Regions from separate parts of the Vibrio sp. JZG120 genome, predicted to be linked through region 1. Evidence: riboswitches for the same ligand, from Rfam matches in the RefSeq annotation. Region 1 holds a riboswitch; the other holds the start of a gene.
What was found. A riboswitch is a leader RNA that binds a small molecule or an ion and turns the genes downstream of it on or off. The one in region 1 is predicted to bind cyclic di-GMP.

Region 1 (7,302 bases):
GCTGCTTAACCCAGCCAACCAACTCATCGATTGGTTGCTCTGCAGCATTGAGAGTCATCTCACTCATTGTTATTCCTGTTTATCGTTCTTTTTAGCCCACACATGAATGTAGCGGCCTAATGAGAGGTATGGCTCTTGTCGACAAAGTTGTTTTTCTAGCGCCAACACATCTTCAAACTCGTAATCGCCCATGTATTGCATATTACCTATGTAATCACTAAATGAGCGGATACCAGATTTGCCACAAATACTAAAGCCTGAATCTTCTATCCATTGGTAGACTTCTTCAGGTTTTAAGCCTTTTTGCGGCTGTAGTTTAAATCTTTTTCGGTGGGGCATGCCGTCTAATATATGAGGAATGTTGCCACAAACCACGTTTTTATAGACTAAACCATGGTGGTTATAGAACATCACTGATGCAATGCCTCCCGGCTTTACTTGTTCTAGTACCGTTTCAAGTGCGGCCTTAGGATCGACCAACCACTCCATGACGGCGTGAAACATAACAAGATCCACCTGTTCACCCATATGCTCACCAATGGATTGGACAGGCGAATGAATCAGGCGATACTGCTCAAGCAAACCGTTTTTTTCAATATCCTGCTTAGCCAACTGCAGCATTTCCGAAGATAGATCACATAAAGCGATTCGATGTCCGAGCTTAGCAAGCTTTTGCGACATTTGTGCCAAACCACCACCAGCATCCAACACCTCTAGGGGTTGCTGGTCAGCATCTAATTCACTTAGAATCTGTAGAAAATCTTCCCACACAATGATTTGGCGGATCTCCCCTTTGTCGGAGCCGTAAATATTTTTTGCAAATTTGTGGGCGATATCGTCGAAATTGCGGTCTTCTGTCACTTCTGCTGAGTTATCATAACGGATTGTGCCGCTATTCTGGCACAAGGAAAGCAGGAATAAAGAGGGGTACCCTCATTTTTATTATCAATTGATGTTTTTTCGGACTATTTATGTATGTTTGAGCTGAAAAAAGTAGTGTCAGCCTTGCTTATGCCACTTCCGGCATTGCTGCTGATAGGCTTGTTGGGTCTTGCTCTCATTAGTTTTACCACAAAACGTAAAACTGGCTGCTTCGTTGTTCTATTCTCTTTTGTTGGCATTTTTCTTGTTGCCTTCCAACCTGTTTCAACCAAGCTTCTTATGCCATTAGAGCGAGAGCATAAAGCCTTTTTGCCAGTTTCTGGCACCATCGACTACGTGATGGTTTTAGGGAATGGTCATGTTATCGATGACGAAATTCCACCCACCTCGCAGTTAAGCCGTGCAGCATTAATGCGCTTAACTGAAGGCATTCGTATTTTAAGAATGTATCCAGGTGCTAAATTAATTTTGTCTGGCTATGCTGGCGGTTCTGAAATTAGCCATGCGAGAATGATGGCGAACGTTGCCCTTGCGTTGGGAGTCGCGAAATCCGATATCATTTTATTAGAAGATGCGAAAGATACGTGGGAAGAGGCGCGTCAAGCGGCTGCATTCGTTCAACAAAAGGAGATTGTGTTAGTCACTTCAGCAAGCCACATGAGCCGTGCATTGTATGAGTTCAACGCAGCAGGCATTAAACCAATCCCAGCCCCGACCAACTTCTTAGCTATTAGCGAAATCAGTCAACCTTGGGATAAATACTCACCTAAAGCGCGTTACTTAGAACAAACAGAGCTTTATTGGCATGAGTACTTGGGCAGCATTTGGCAAAGGTTGCGTGATACTGTCGGCCAAACACCAATGGTTGAAGCAAAGTAGTACTATATTGAAACCACAAAAAAGGAGAGCCGAAGCTCTCCTTTTTCTTTTTAAGACTTAGGTTTGTTCAGTTTAATCACCAGCAAACATATAGCCTTCGCCGTGCACCGTCACAAAAATTTGTGGGTTCTTTGGATCAAACTCCATTTTTGCGCGCATACGTCGAATAAGAACATCAATAGTACGATCATTGGGAGCATCAACTCGGTGGCTGATCATATTCAAAATACGCTCGCGACTTAACACCTGGTTAGGGTAAGACGATAACGCCACCAAAAGTTCGTATTCTGCTTTGGTCAATTTTACGGGTTCGCCGTTACGGCTCAGCGCACGACGTTGAATGTCGAATGTCCACTCTCCAAAACGTACAATATGTTCTTCACTGGTTTCGTTCGCTTTCGCGCTACCGCTACGCGCTGCTGAAATACGCCACAGCAAGTTTTTAACGCGAACCAACAACTCCCTCAGTTCAAAAGGTTTTGTCACATAATCGTCAGCGCCCATTTCTAGGCCTACGATTTTATCAATGCTATCCGTGCGTCCTGTTACTAATATGATACCAATATCCGATTGGCTACGTAATTCACGAGTAAGCATCAGGCCGTCTTCACCCGGCAGGTTGATATCCAGCATGATTAGGTCTACATCACCCGCTTGCAGGACCTCACGCATTTCTGCGCCACTCTCTGCTTCGCTGACTTGGTAACCCTCATTTTGGAAATATCCCGCAAGCTTACTACGAGTTACAACATCATCTTCTACGACTAATACGTGATAGCTCATTTACACCACTTTTCTGTCTTCTTATTATCCAAGACGTATTCTATTCATAACTAGTAACATTTCTAGTCATAGATACATTAAAAAGCAAGATTTAGCGTTTTTATTGATTCAAAACAAGCTTACCCATCGCTATTAATAAACGTTAATTTTTGACCATAAAACATAATAATTATAGTTACTGCTATTCATTTTAATTGATTACACTTAGGGGATATCCCTAATTGACTTTGTGATGCACAACTTGAAGCATCATTCAGGAGCCCAAAATGCAAGAAGTGAAAGCTTTTAATGAAAAACGCGCTGAAATTTACTGGTGGTTTTCGAGCTTGTTCGCAAAAGAGCTAACAGAGAAAGAACTGGAAGCCTACCACAGTGTTGAAATTCGCAGTTTTCTAGCAGGTTTAGGTGAAAATGAGTCGCTGAAACCAGCCGTTGATAGCCTCGTTGATGCGCTAAACCGATTGCAAGATCGTGAAGACGCTCAATTGGAGCTTGCTGCTGACTTTTGTGAACTGTTTTTGAAGACAGAAAAATATGGCGCTCTTCCTTACGCATCGATGTACATCGGTGAATCAGGTTTGCTGAATGACAAGCCAGCCGAGGAAATGGAAAAGTTGATGGCAGAATTTGGCGTTCAAGTAGATGAAAATCTAAAAGAGCCTGCGGACCACTTAGCCGTTGAACTCGACTTTCTCGGCAACATGATTATCCGCTCAAACGAACTTGAGCAAGAAAAACACATGGAAGAAGCCTTCGTTAAACAAAACGACTTTATCCAGCAACAGTTGATGTCTTGGTTACCTCAGTTTGCAGACAAATGTAAACAATTCGACGAATTTGGGTTCTACTCGAGCGTCGCGAAACTATTAGTTGCATTTTGTAAACTAGACAGCGCTTACCTTATTGGGGAATAATTGCCGCCTATTTTTTAAGGAGCCCGCCTATCGGGCTTCCTGTATACCTGAAATAACTGAATGTAAGTAAGTTGGGTATATTATTCGTTTGCCTTAACTTAGCTCAAAGACGCTTGGTTATTTAGCAGTCAAAATGTGACTTCAAATACACAAATCTCTTGCTGAAAACATTGCTAGTCAGTCCACATAGGGCTAAAATGTGAGCGCAAACGATTAAATATGATTTATATGTAAACCGCTGAAATATAGCGGTTTTTGTGTTTTTTAACAGGTTGATGGCAATTTCTCATCAGATAGAAAAAAGATAAAATTCATCGACCGATGCTGCTACGTACCCTTTTGTCGTACTTGGACCAACCGCTGCCGAAACACTTAGCGCCAACCTTAGATTGCTGGGTGTAAAACCATTAGAGCATCAGGTACATCCAACACGACATATTTCAGTAGCTCGATACAGGACACCATTTATGGCCACTATAAAAGACGTTGCTCGCTTAGCCGGCGTTTCCACTACGACAGTTTCGCACGTTATCAATAAAACGCGTTTCGTTGCAGAAGCAACGCAAGAAAAAGTAATGAAAGCCGTGGACGAGTTGAATTACGCGCCAAGTGCGGTTGCACGCAGCCTAAAGTGCAACTCAACTCGTACTATTGGCATGTTAGTAACGCAGTCAACCAACCTATTCTTCTCAGAAGTGATTGACGGGGTTGAGAGCTACTGTTACCGCCAAGGCTACACTCTGATTCTGTGTAATACGGGTGGGATTTACGAAAAACAACGCGATTACATCCGTATGCTGGCTGAAAAACGTGTTGATGGCATCCTAGTGATGTGTTCTGACTTAACCGAAGAGCTTAAAGAGATGCTTGACCGTCATGCCGACATTCCTAAAGTGGTCATGGATTGGGGTCCAGAAAGCTCACAAGCGGACAAGATCATGGATAACTCAGAAGAAGGTGGCTACATCGCAACCAAACATCTGATCGACAATGGCCATACTGATATTGCTTGTCTAAGCGGTCATTTTGAAAAACTTGCTTGCCAAGAGCGCATTGCAGGTTTCCGTCGCGCGATGAGCGAAGCAAACCTAGCTGTAAATGAAGATTGGATCCTTGAAGGTAACTTTGAATGTGATACGGCCGTATTAGTCGCAGATAAAATTACAGCAATGGACAAACGTCCGACAGCGGTATTCTGTTTTAACGACACAATGGCTCTGGGCCTAATGAGCCGCCTACAACAAAACGGTATCAAAGTTCCTGATGATATTTCAGTGATCGGCTACGACAACATCGAGCTTGCGGAATACTTCTCTCCACCGTTAACCACTATCCACCAACCTAAACGTCGTGTGGGTAAAAATGCGTTCGAGATCCTACTTGAGCGAATCAAAGATAAAGAACACGAAAAGCGAATTTTCGAAATGCAACCTGAGCTTGTAATTCGAAACACCGTGAAGAAAATGAACTAAAATTCGCCAGATATAACGATGTCAAATAAGCGCTCTAAAAGGGCGCTTATTTTTTGTCTCTAAATAACTTTCCCCTGACTTAGGTTTGTTAGACAAAAAATCTCTAAGTCTCTGTTTTATATGTAGGTAAATCACACTCCCTCACAACCTCGAGATCATCCCGCCTTATTCTCAAATATGCACAAATATGCGCTTGTCGACACTTTTTATTGAACCAGAATCACACTTTTACGGGTAAAACGTGATGTTAATTCAATATACGAAGTATGCTCATTCTGTCACGCACAGGGCAAACCATTCGAAAGGGTGGGACGCAAAGCCTCCGGCCTGAACCATAGTACTATATGGAAGGTAGCGGGGTTACCGATGGCAAGTGTGCAAGCGATGACTTTACCCTGTAATGACATTGCTTTTGCGCATGTTTGCTACTCTCTCGGACCTGACTTTTGGTGGCGTAATATTAATTACACCGAGATAACAAAACATGGATAAACCGATACTCAAAGACTCTATGAAGCTATTTGAGGCACTTGGTAATATCAAGTCGCGCTCAATGTTTGGTGGCTTCGGACTATTCGCTGATGAAACAATGTTTGCACTAGTTGTAAATAATCAGCTTCATATAAGAGCAGACCAACAAACTTCATCTGACTTCGAGAAACAAGGGCTAAAGCCTTACGTTTATAAAAAACGTGGCTTCCCAGTCGTTACTAAGTACTACGCAATTTCCAACGATTTATGGGAGTCTAGCGAACGCTTAATCGAAGTAGCTAACCAATCGTTGAAAAAGGCAAAGCTTGAAAAAGAACAGCAAGCAACTACAAAGCCTAATCGCTTAAAAGATTTGCCTAACTTACGACTGGCAACTGAACGCATGCTGAAAAAAGCAGGCATTGAGTCAGTAGAAAAACTGGAAGAGGAAGGTGCACTTAACGCTTATAAAGCGATAAGAGATACGCACTCTGCAACCGTCAACATTGAGCTGTTATGGGCACTAGAAGGTGCTATTAACGGTACTCATTGGAGCGTTGTACCTCAAGCTCGCCGAGATGAGTTGATGAATGGCCTCCAATAAAAGTCGGCCTTAAAAACTATCTTGTAAAACCGCAGTCTAATCTGCGGTTTTTTTGTGAAATTTTTTCGACTTTCATTCTGTCTTATTACATATATCCCAAATTGGAATCATAAATATGAATAAGAAACTGATATTAGGCCTAATCCTGGTCGCGATCATTATCTTTTTAGGCGTTAACTTTAGTCAGTATTTAACGTTGGAAAATGCAAAAGCACAACAAGAAGCGCTGACCACATACATCGATCAGAACTTTGTTTTTTCGGCAGCTATTTACTTTTTTGCCTACATTGCAATTACCGCTTTTTCTATTCCTGGGGCAGCTGTGGTTACATTACTTGGTGCGGCTCTATTTGGTTTTTGGACGAGCTTATTACTGGTTTCTTTCGCCAGTACTATGGGTGCAACACTAGCATTTTTAAGCAGCCGATATTTGCTGCGTGACTGGGTACAAAACAAGTTTGGCAATAAGTTAATCGCAATTAATCAAGGTGTCGAAAAAGACGGTGCATTTTATCTATTTTCCTTGCGTCTCATTCCGGTATTCCCTTTCTTTCTTATCAACTTGTTGATGGGCTTAACGCCAATGTCTGTAGGTCGATTTTACCTTACTAGCCAAGTAGGTATGTTGCCAGGCACTGCAGTTTACTTAAACGCCGGTACTCAGTTAGCAACAATTGAAAGCCTGTCAGGCATTATTTCACCTGCGGTATTGGCCTCTTTTGCGTTACTGGGGCTGTTTCCAATCATCACTAAATGGGTTATGAATAAAGTAAGGCCAACACCGAGTCAGCAAAACTCATAATTAGTAAGTGGACGTGTTTAATGAAAATATTCATTGCTAAAAACCCAGCAGAAGCGCATATCGTGTGCGAATTATTGAAAACCGAGCAAGTCTACTGTGAAGTCCGCGGAGAAGGTATTTTCGGTTTAAAAGGAGAGCTGCCGTTTAGTGATGATACCGATCCTTATGTCTGGCTTTTTGACGCCAAACAACAAGTAAAAGCAGAAGGAATAGTACAAGCCTACCGCAAACAATCCGATGGAAATGAGTATCAAGATTGGCAGTGCCCGAAGTGCCATGAGGTAAACGAGGGGCAGTTTGGTGCTTGTTGGCAATGTGGACATCAAATAGGGGAGCCTTAATAACTCCCCTACTCCTACTCAATCGATTTATTCAGCGCTAAGCAGAAACCATTTGCTGCTTAATAAATTCGATGGAATGTTGATTGAAATCTTCAGGGCGCTCAACATTACAAACATGACCACAGTTGGGGATCTCTCGTAAAACACTAAGCTT
Region 2 (7,302 bases), on a different contig from region 1:
ATTGAGATGAATGCATGATTTTGCACATGTAAACAGGCAGGAATGTGAAAAAACTCATGCCAAAGTTGTATGCATCCTATTTACACCATATGCAACTGCCGTTATGCTTCCTGTTGCGGTCGGATATAACAACAAATATTGGAGCTAATTTTGAAAATCAAACTTTTAACGGCAAGTGTGGCTGCAGTCCTACTAGCAGGTTGTGGTAGTGACAGCGATCCTGAGGTAAAAACATACTCAGTACAGGCTTATGATCCAGCTGTTATCGGCATGGAAGTCTCTTACGACTGTGGTGGAGATTTAAAAGGTAAGGCTGATGAACTGACAACAAACTACAAAGGTATGGTTGGCTATGCGCGCATTAGTCACATAGACGTAGTTAGTGCTCCAAGTGAGTGTACTTTCACATTAAAGCACACTGATAAGAGTGTAGATGCATCTAATGGTAAACGTATTACAACTGATTACAAAATTCCAAAAGGTCTAGCGCAAGCAGATGCACCTGTAACAGGTTCACCGTTTACTACTCTAGTAACGGATACTTTGGAAGAAGGTGCAATTTACACGCCAGAGGTTGCAGAGCAAGTGTTTGCTGATTTAGGTCTTGATGTCAATGCGATGGGCGTTTCAGTTAATGATTTGCTTCGCAATACTGAAAGTGTAGTTAAGCAGTTAGATGAGAGTGGTGATGCTGCAACAAAAGCATTAGCGACTAAACTGGTTGCTACAGCGAATGTAGTTTCAGATGTCATTAAAGCGAACCCTACGGCTTCTCCGAAAGCAATTTCAGTAGCAGCCAAAGCTGTAACTGAAGAGGTAATTAAGAAGAACCCAAATTACCCTAAAAATGATTCTGGTGATGTTATTTACGTAGAGGTATCTGAAGAAGATACTAAAGATGTTGTTAACCAGGTTGAAAAAGAGATCGAAGCAGGAAAACCTGTAGATGATTTCAAACCGGTAGTGCCACCGATTCCAGATGCGAAGCCAGGCAAACCAGTTGATCCTGTTGATCCGCCATCAGGTGGTTCAGGCGGTAACTAATTAACTGTACTGATAATTAAAAGGCCTCTTCAGAGGCCTTTTTTGATCCTATCGTACTGTGGTCATTACCTTTTAGTGAGCCCTTTACTGTTTAAGTAAGGCAGGATGTGCGGACGTGATTCGCCAGCTAGTTTACTGGTGACTTCTTGTGACCAAGTGCTTTGTTTTTGATTGCTCGAACGGTTTGCATAGTAGTTTTGCATGGTTTGGTCATAAGCCTGAATATCATCCAAATTTAGGTCTTGATATTGATTCTCATGCACCACGACATGAGCAGGTAGACGTGGCTTAACTTCAGGGGCTTGATCTGGATGACCAAGACACATACCAAATAAAATGGCTGTATTTTTAGGTAAGCCTAGTAACTCGTCGACTTTTTGAGCATTGTTTCGTAAGCCACCAATATACACGCCTCCTAGTCCCATAGACTCTGCCGCAAGTAAGCAGTTTTGTGCCATGATGCCAGAATCAACAGCACCGATAAGTGTTAACTCGGTGAAATCAGCTTGCACATCAAGATTGATACTGGCGTGGCGCTGGTAATCAATGCAAAACACCAAAAACTCAGCAGCGCTTTCAACGTACCCTTGATTCCCCGCATATTGTGCCAATAGCGTACGCTTTTCTTTATCGGTAACGCGGATAATTGAGACGACTTGCAACATACTTGATGAAGACGCCGCAAGGCCAGCTTGTAGAATCGTTTCTAATTGTTCGCTTTCAATAGGTTGCGAGGTGAACTTTCGAATTGAGCGGTGATTGAGAATTGTTTGTATCGTACTGTTCATGGTGACTTAACATCCCCTGTTACATGTAAAGGCTGAAGCCTCACCTTAGCGATATTTGATGAGTCGGTAAACTATCTCAAAAGAAAAACAATGCTTAGCGCATAAGTGTGAAGATGAATAGAGAATACATCACTCGTTCTGCTTGAGAGCGTATATACTGTTTTTAGAATCAACAATTTAACTGCAGTGGAAAATATGAAAGAACTCATCGTTCATACAGTCACGGTGTTTATGGGCTTCTTTGCGATCATGAACCCCATCGCCAATATTCCTATCTTTTTGAGTTTAACGGCTGATGAGGATAGGGAAACCGTACGTTCCATGGCGCTTCGTTCGGTTTTTATTGCATTTGTCATCATTGCGATATTTTCGATCGCCGGTAAATTAATTTTTGATTTGTTTGGTATCACGCTGTACGCCTTGCGAATAACGGGCGGTATCTTGGTGTTTTTGATCGGTTTTAATATGCTTCAAGGTGATTCGACGCATCAGAAAACTAAAGAGAAAGCGTATTCTCCAGCGCAGCAGCAGGCGGCGTTGAGCATTGCCGTTTCTCCACTTGCAATGCCGATATTAGCAGGGCCTGGAACGATTGCTACCGCGATGAACTTTGCTACGGCGGGTGGTTTTGATCAAACCATTATTACCATCGTTTCTTTTGCTGTGTTGTGTGTTATTACCTATATGCTGTTTTTATTTGGAGACAAATTAGTCAAAGCAGTTGGACCGAGTGCTCTGAACGTCGTGACGAAAATGATGGGCTTAATCCTAGCGGTTATCGGTACTCAAATGTTTATTGATGGCGCGGGCGAAGCCTATAAAACTGTTTTCTCTTAGGCGTTTCCACCTCGTCTAAATCCACACCTACATTTCTAGCTGGTGTGGATTTTTTGAACTTTAGTTTTCAGTTTCTAAGAAAGAAATAAATAGACTTCACCTATTTCAATAATAAGAATATTCAATTGTTTTGATTGCACGAATTTCATTACTCTTTTGGCAAGAATAATGGGGGAAATATGGCAACAAAAGCAATTGTAGTGGAAGGTGGCGCGATGCGAGGTGTCTTCGCAAGCGGAGTGCTAGATGCGTTTTTAGAGCAGAGTTATAAACCGTTTGATTTTGCCATTGGTGTATCTGCTGGCGCATCAAACTTGATTGGTTATTTGACCGACTATCCGCATCGCAGCATTAATGTCATTACTAAGCTGGCAACGAGTAAACGCTTTTTTGATCCGACTCGATTCGTTAAAGGTGGGGACCTCATTGATGTGAAGTGGCTGTTTGAAGAGTCTAATCGTTTGTATCCCGTCGATGAAAATAAACTGTTTAATGGCATTCCTTTTCTGGCAGCGACGACGAATGTAGATACAGGACAGGCAGATTATTATCGCGTGACGCGTGATAATTTTCACCATGCGATTGAAGCGACAACAGCGTTACCCATTGCATACAAGCATACCCCTTGCTTTTCTGGAGGCTGCTATACCGATGGCGGGGTTGCAGATTCTATCCCGGTGCGTGAGGCTTATCGTCGCGGAGCTCGCGACATAACCGTTGTGCTTTCTCACCCGCTAAATTATGCCAAGAAGCCAGTAAAAACCACATGGCTGATGAAGAAGTTATTTGCCGAACATCCTAAAATGGCGGACGCGATGTTAAGACGTGCAGATAACTACAATCAATCGTTGGAATTTATTCGTAATCCTCCACCGGGAACGCATGTCAGAGTGATTGCACCACCAGATAATTTTCCTGTTCAGCGCTTATCAATGCGACAAACCGTTCTATTGGAAGGTTATGAAATGGGGCTGATTGAAGGGCGGGCTCATTTGGCTAATTTGTCAGGTGTTCATGGTTTAGATCGGGAAAACTGCCATTTTTGCGTTTGATAATGAAAGAGCCTCATAGCGAGGCTCTTTTTACTTAACGTTCAAAGGGCGATTTAGTTGACTTTATCCCAAGCCATTTCCCAATGTGAACCTGTTCCTGGTTCGTATTGGTTTGCGCTTTCTTTCCACTGTACACAGTAACCAGAGTATGGGAAGGGTTTACATTGGTAAATGGCACCGTCGCTTGCAAGCACTTTTGTACCCGCCGTGTAGCTAGATAGCCCTTCAGGGAAGACAAAATCGTACTCGCCAGATGGTGGTGGCGTTACTGACTCTTCTTTTAAGTGAAAGTCGAGCGTTTGCTGATCCACCAAGTTACCATCTTTGTCTTTAATACGAGTCACGAGCATATGGTGACCAGGCTCTGATTTGCTTAAAGCGAGCGATACAGCCTCCACCGAGCCGTCTTTCATTTCGTCTGCCCAGCTTGCAAGTGGCTCACGGTGGTGATTGTACACGGTGAGTTCTGCGTTTAAATCGCCTTCAGCAGTTAGTGTCAGCTCCAACGTTGTCGGTGTTGACTCAATAATATATTCGTCTTCTAAGCCATCTACTGTGAGTGAGTACTCTGGAGCGGGAGTTTCTATCTTGTAGCCGATTTCTACACGCTCAAGGCCGCTATTAGCTTGCAGGTACACCGGGTTAGTACCATAAACAGGAGTGAATTTATCCTCGGCATACTGTCCAGCTTGCAGTTTAGTTTGCTCTTGGTTGATCTTCGTTGCTAGAGCGTAAGACCAATTTTTCGCTTTGCCCATGACTGCATCGGTAATTTCTAGCTCGGTTCGATAAGCTATGTTTTCACCCGCCTGATCAAATACGCGTGTATAAACCGAATCTCCAACATTTAAATCCATCGTCGGAATAATTTGACCGCCTTGCGTCCAATCTGGAATGACTGGACTGTCACCATCAAATTTCACATCGATCACGTTATAAAATGAAGCCGCTGTGTCGCCAACATCCCATACCGCCAGAATGACGTGATACCCCTCTCGCGTAGGCACATTACATTGATGGCTCACCTGTTTTGGAGGTTGAACCATATTGCCGTCGACTACACAGAAAGGAGTCAGATCAAACGAGTCGCGTGATAGTGAGGCATTTGGGTTCCAATCAGGTTTGGTGATGTAATATTTCCAGTCACGCGTCACATGGTTAGCGGTAAATGTCCATTCAAAAGTCTGTGTACCTGATTGAATAGGACGTTTAACCCAGCGGTCGGCAGTTTGTTCATCAAGAGCGGCAGCTAGAGCGGTTTCGGCACTTGCTATTTTTCCATCGCGAGGCCCTGTTTGTGGAAAACCATCAGGACCTTCAACACTTTGTGGCTCGTATTGAATGGCACCGCAGTTATTATTTTTTTCGTTAGTATCAGGTGTTGGATACTTACATAGTGCCGCGCGACTTGCAGCGACACCATCATTGGTTTCTGATACGTAGCCGTGAGCCGCAGCACCTGAGCTAATGCTTGCAAGTGCTAACGTGAGTACGGATTTGGTTGGAAAGGATTTCATCACATGTCCTCTGTTATGGCTGACAAATTAATGTCACACCTCGGCGCATGCTGAGCACGAAGCAACGCTGCATGAATCCATACTTTGGATAATGTAGTGTTGCAACATGGCAACCCCGCTATCATGAGCATTACTTTTGATGATGGAATGCTGACAGACCGGAAGCTTTGCGTCCCACCCTTTCGAATGGTTTGCCGAAATGTGATTGAGCAGCCAAAATTTAGCTCAAGAATTTACATGTGGAAAAGTAAACGACACTGACATGGAATCATGTTCTCAAATTGAAAGGTAACGGTACGCCAATCTCATTAATATTGTGCTTTTTTGTTTCTAAGGTATTGGTTTTGATGTTGTTTTTGTCTTTTTTATAGTTGGAGTGAATGAGTGATTGGTTGTTGGGTTGAAGGTGGGAAGGGGCAGTATTAAGGATAGAAGAAGCACCGTTTAAAGGGCGGAATACACCGCCCTCTGAATCATGTTATTTAGGCATAATGACGGTATCAATAACATGAATGACGCCGTTTTTAGCTTTCACATCGGTTGCCATTACATTTGCACCATTGACCATGACTTTGTCGCCCATGGTTTTAATCATCACATCTTGGCCCTGAACCGTAGTCGCTTTGTCCAGCTTAACAACATCGGCAGCCATTACTTTCCCTGGGACGACGTGATAAGTCAAAATGGATACTAACTTGTCTTTGTTTTCCGGCATTAAGAGCATATCGATTGTACCGTCAGGCAGTTTTGCAAAAGCGTCATCCGTTGGTGCAAAAACAGTAAATGGGCCTTCTCCTTTGAGTGTATCGACTAGATCAGCCGCTTTCACTGCAGCGACAAGTGTATTAAAAGAGCCGTTTTCAGTGGCAACGTCGACAATATCAGCCTTCATCATGCCATGCTCATGAGCCTTGACGGGAAGCATAAAAGATAAAGTCGCCATCAATGTAGCCGTGATAACCAAGATACGTTTAAACATAATGTGTTCCTTACGAGTTGGGGGTACAACGGTTTCCCTAGAGAATGTCTTCGTTTGTACGCATCTAAATGAAAAGATGATCAACGAGCCCTGCTTTCTTTCGATGGCCTCACGTGTCGCGTTAAAATCCGTTTGCCTTCTTGTTTTACATCGGCCCGTTTCCGCCATGCCCATAGACGCTCCCTTGCGTCTTTAGCTGCGCTATTTAGGTCGACAATAGGCGCTAGGTAACGGCTATCCGGTTTCAAGTGGTACATGACGGTTTCCATCTGTGTCATTGTCCAGGGCTCGAACAATAGTGGGGTGGGGACCATTTGCAATTCAGGCACCCATTTATAGATGAACGCGCCATCAGGGTCATGTTCTTGGGCTTGCTTAACCGGGTTGTAAATCCGGATTGTATTGGTCCCAGTTACCCCGGCTTGCATTTGGAATTGTGGGTAATGAATACCAGGCTCAAAGTCGAGGAATAGTTGCGCTAAATGCGTCACGCCAGTTCGCCAATCCATGTTCATGTGATGAGTGAGAAAACTAACCAGCATGGCGCGCATGCGAAAGTTTATATAGCCAGTCTGATGCAAACAGCGCATACAGGCATCGATCAAAGGTATGCCAGTATATCCAGATTTCCATGCTGCTAACTTTTCTTCATCGAAAGTGCTACTTTGTTTAATCAACGATTCGTAAGCCCGGTTAACACAGTAAAACTCCATGTCGTATTCCGACTCGAATTTCTGTATGAAATGGCAGTGCCAATGCAGCCGTGAAGACAACGCAATTAAGCTGCGACGAAACCCAACAACTTGCCAGTGTTTCAATAGGTACTGATAAACTTCACGCAAGGATATATTACCCCAAGCGAGGTATGGAGAAAGGCGAGTACAGGCTGTACGTGAGGCTGTGGGACTAGAAATGCTTCGATAGTAATCACGACCTCGACGATTGAAAAAGTCCTCCAGTGTTTTCCAAGCGAGTTGGCTCCCTCCCGTTTGCATTCCTTTGCATTTTGATAGCCAGGATGAAGGTGGCGAAAACGCGCAGCCGAGTGATTCTGCATCCAATGAATGCAACAAGTTGGTTTGCAG

Region 2: another riboswitch for cyclic di-GMP. It lies ahead of gbpA (N-acetylglucosamine-binding protein GbpA); the one in region 1 lies ahead of ACWPOD_RS11080 (TfoX/Sxy family DNA transformation protein).

What each region holds. Positions count from the first base shown of each region.
Region 1 covers NZ_JBSRRK010000004.1:582,605-589,906, forward strand. Annotated here, with positions in the region: gene mukF (chromosome partition protein MukF) at 1-67, opposite strand, end outside; gene cmoM (tRNA uridine 5-oxyacetic acid(34) methyltransferase CmoM) at 70-861, opposite strand; gene elyC (envelope biogenesis factor ElyC) at 976-1,761, shown strand; gene torR (two-component system response regulator TorR) at 1,834-2,544, opposite strand; gene torD (molecular chaperone TorD) at 2,811-3,458, shown strand; gene purR (HTH-type transcriptional repressor PurR) at 3,926-4,930, shown strand; cyclic di-GMP riboswitch class I at 5,209-5,298, shown strand; gene ACWPOD_RS11080 (TfoX/Sxy family DNA transformation protein) at 5,415-6,005, shown strand; gene ACWPOD_RS11085 (TVP38/TMEM64 family protein) at 6,121-6,807, shown strand; gene ACWPOD_RS11090 (hypothetical protein) at 6,828-7,148, shown strand; gene ACWPOD_RS11095 (alpha/beta fold hydrolase) at 7,186-7,302, opposite strand, start outside.
Region 2 covers NZ_JBSRRK010000002.1:148,686-155,987, reverse strand. Annotated here, with positions in the region: gene ACWPOD_RS06595 (hypothetical protein) at 151-1,044, shown strand; gene nfsA (oxygen-insensitive NADPH nitroreductase) at 1,110-1,832, opposite strand; gene ACWPOD_RS06585 (MarC family protein) at 2,028-2,669, shown strand; gene ACWPOD_RS06580 (patatin-like phospholipase family protein) at 2,849-3,721, shown strand; gene gbpA (N-acetylglucosamine-binding protein GbpA) at 3,775-5,238, opposite strand; cyclic di-GMP riboswitch class I at 5,344-5,444, opposite strand; gene ACWPOD_RS06570 (fasciclin domain-containing protein) at 5,717-6,217, opposite strand; gene ACWPOD_RS06565 (cryptochrome/deoxyribodipyrimidine photo-lyase family protein) at 6,298-7,302, opposite strand, start outside.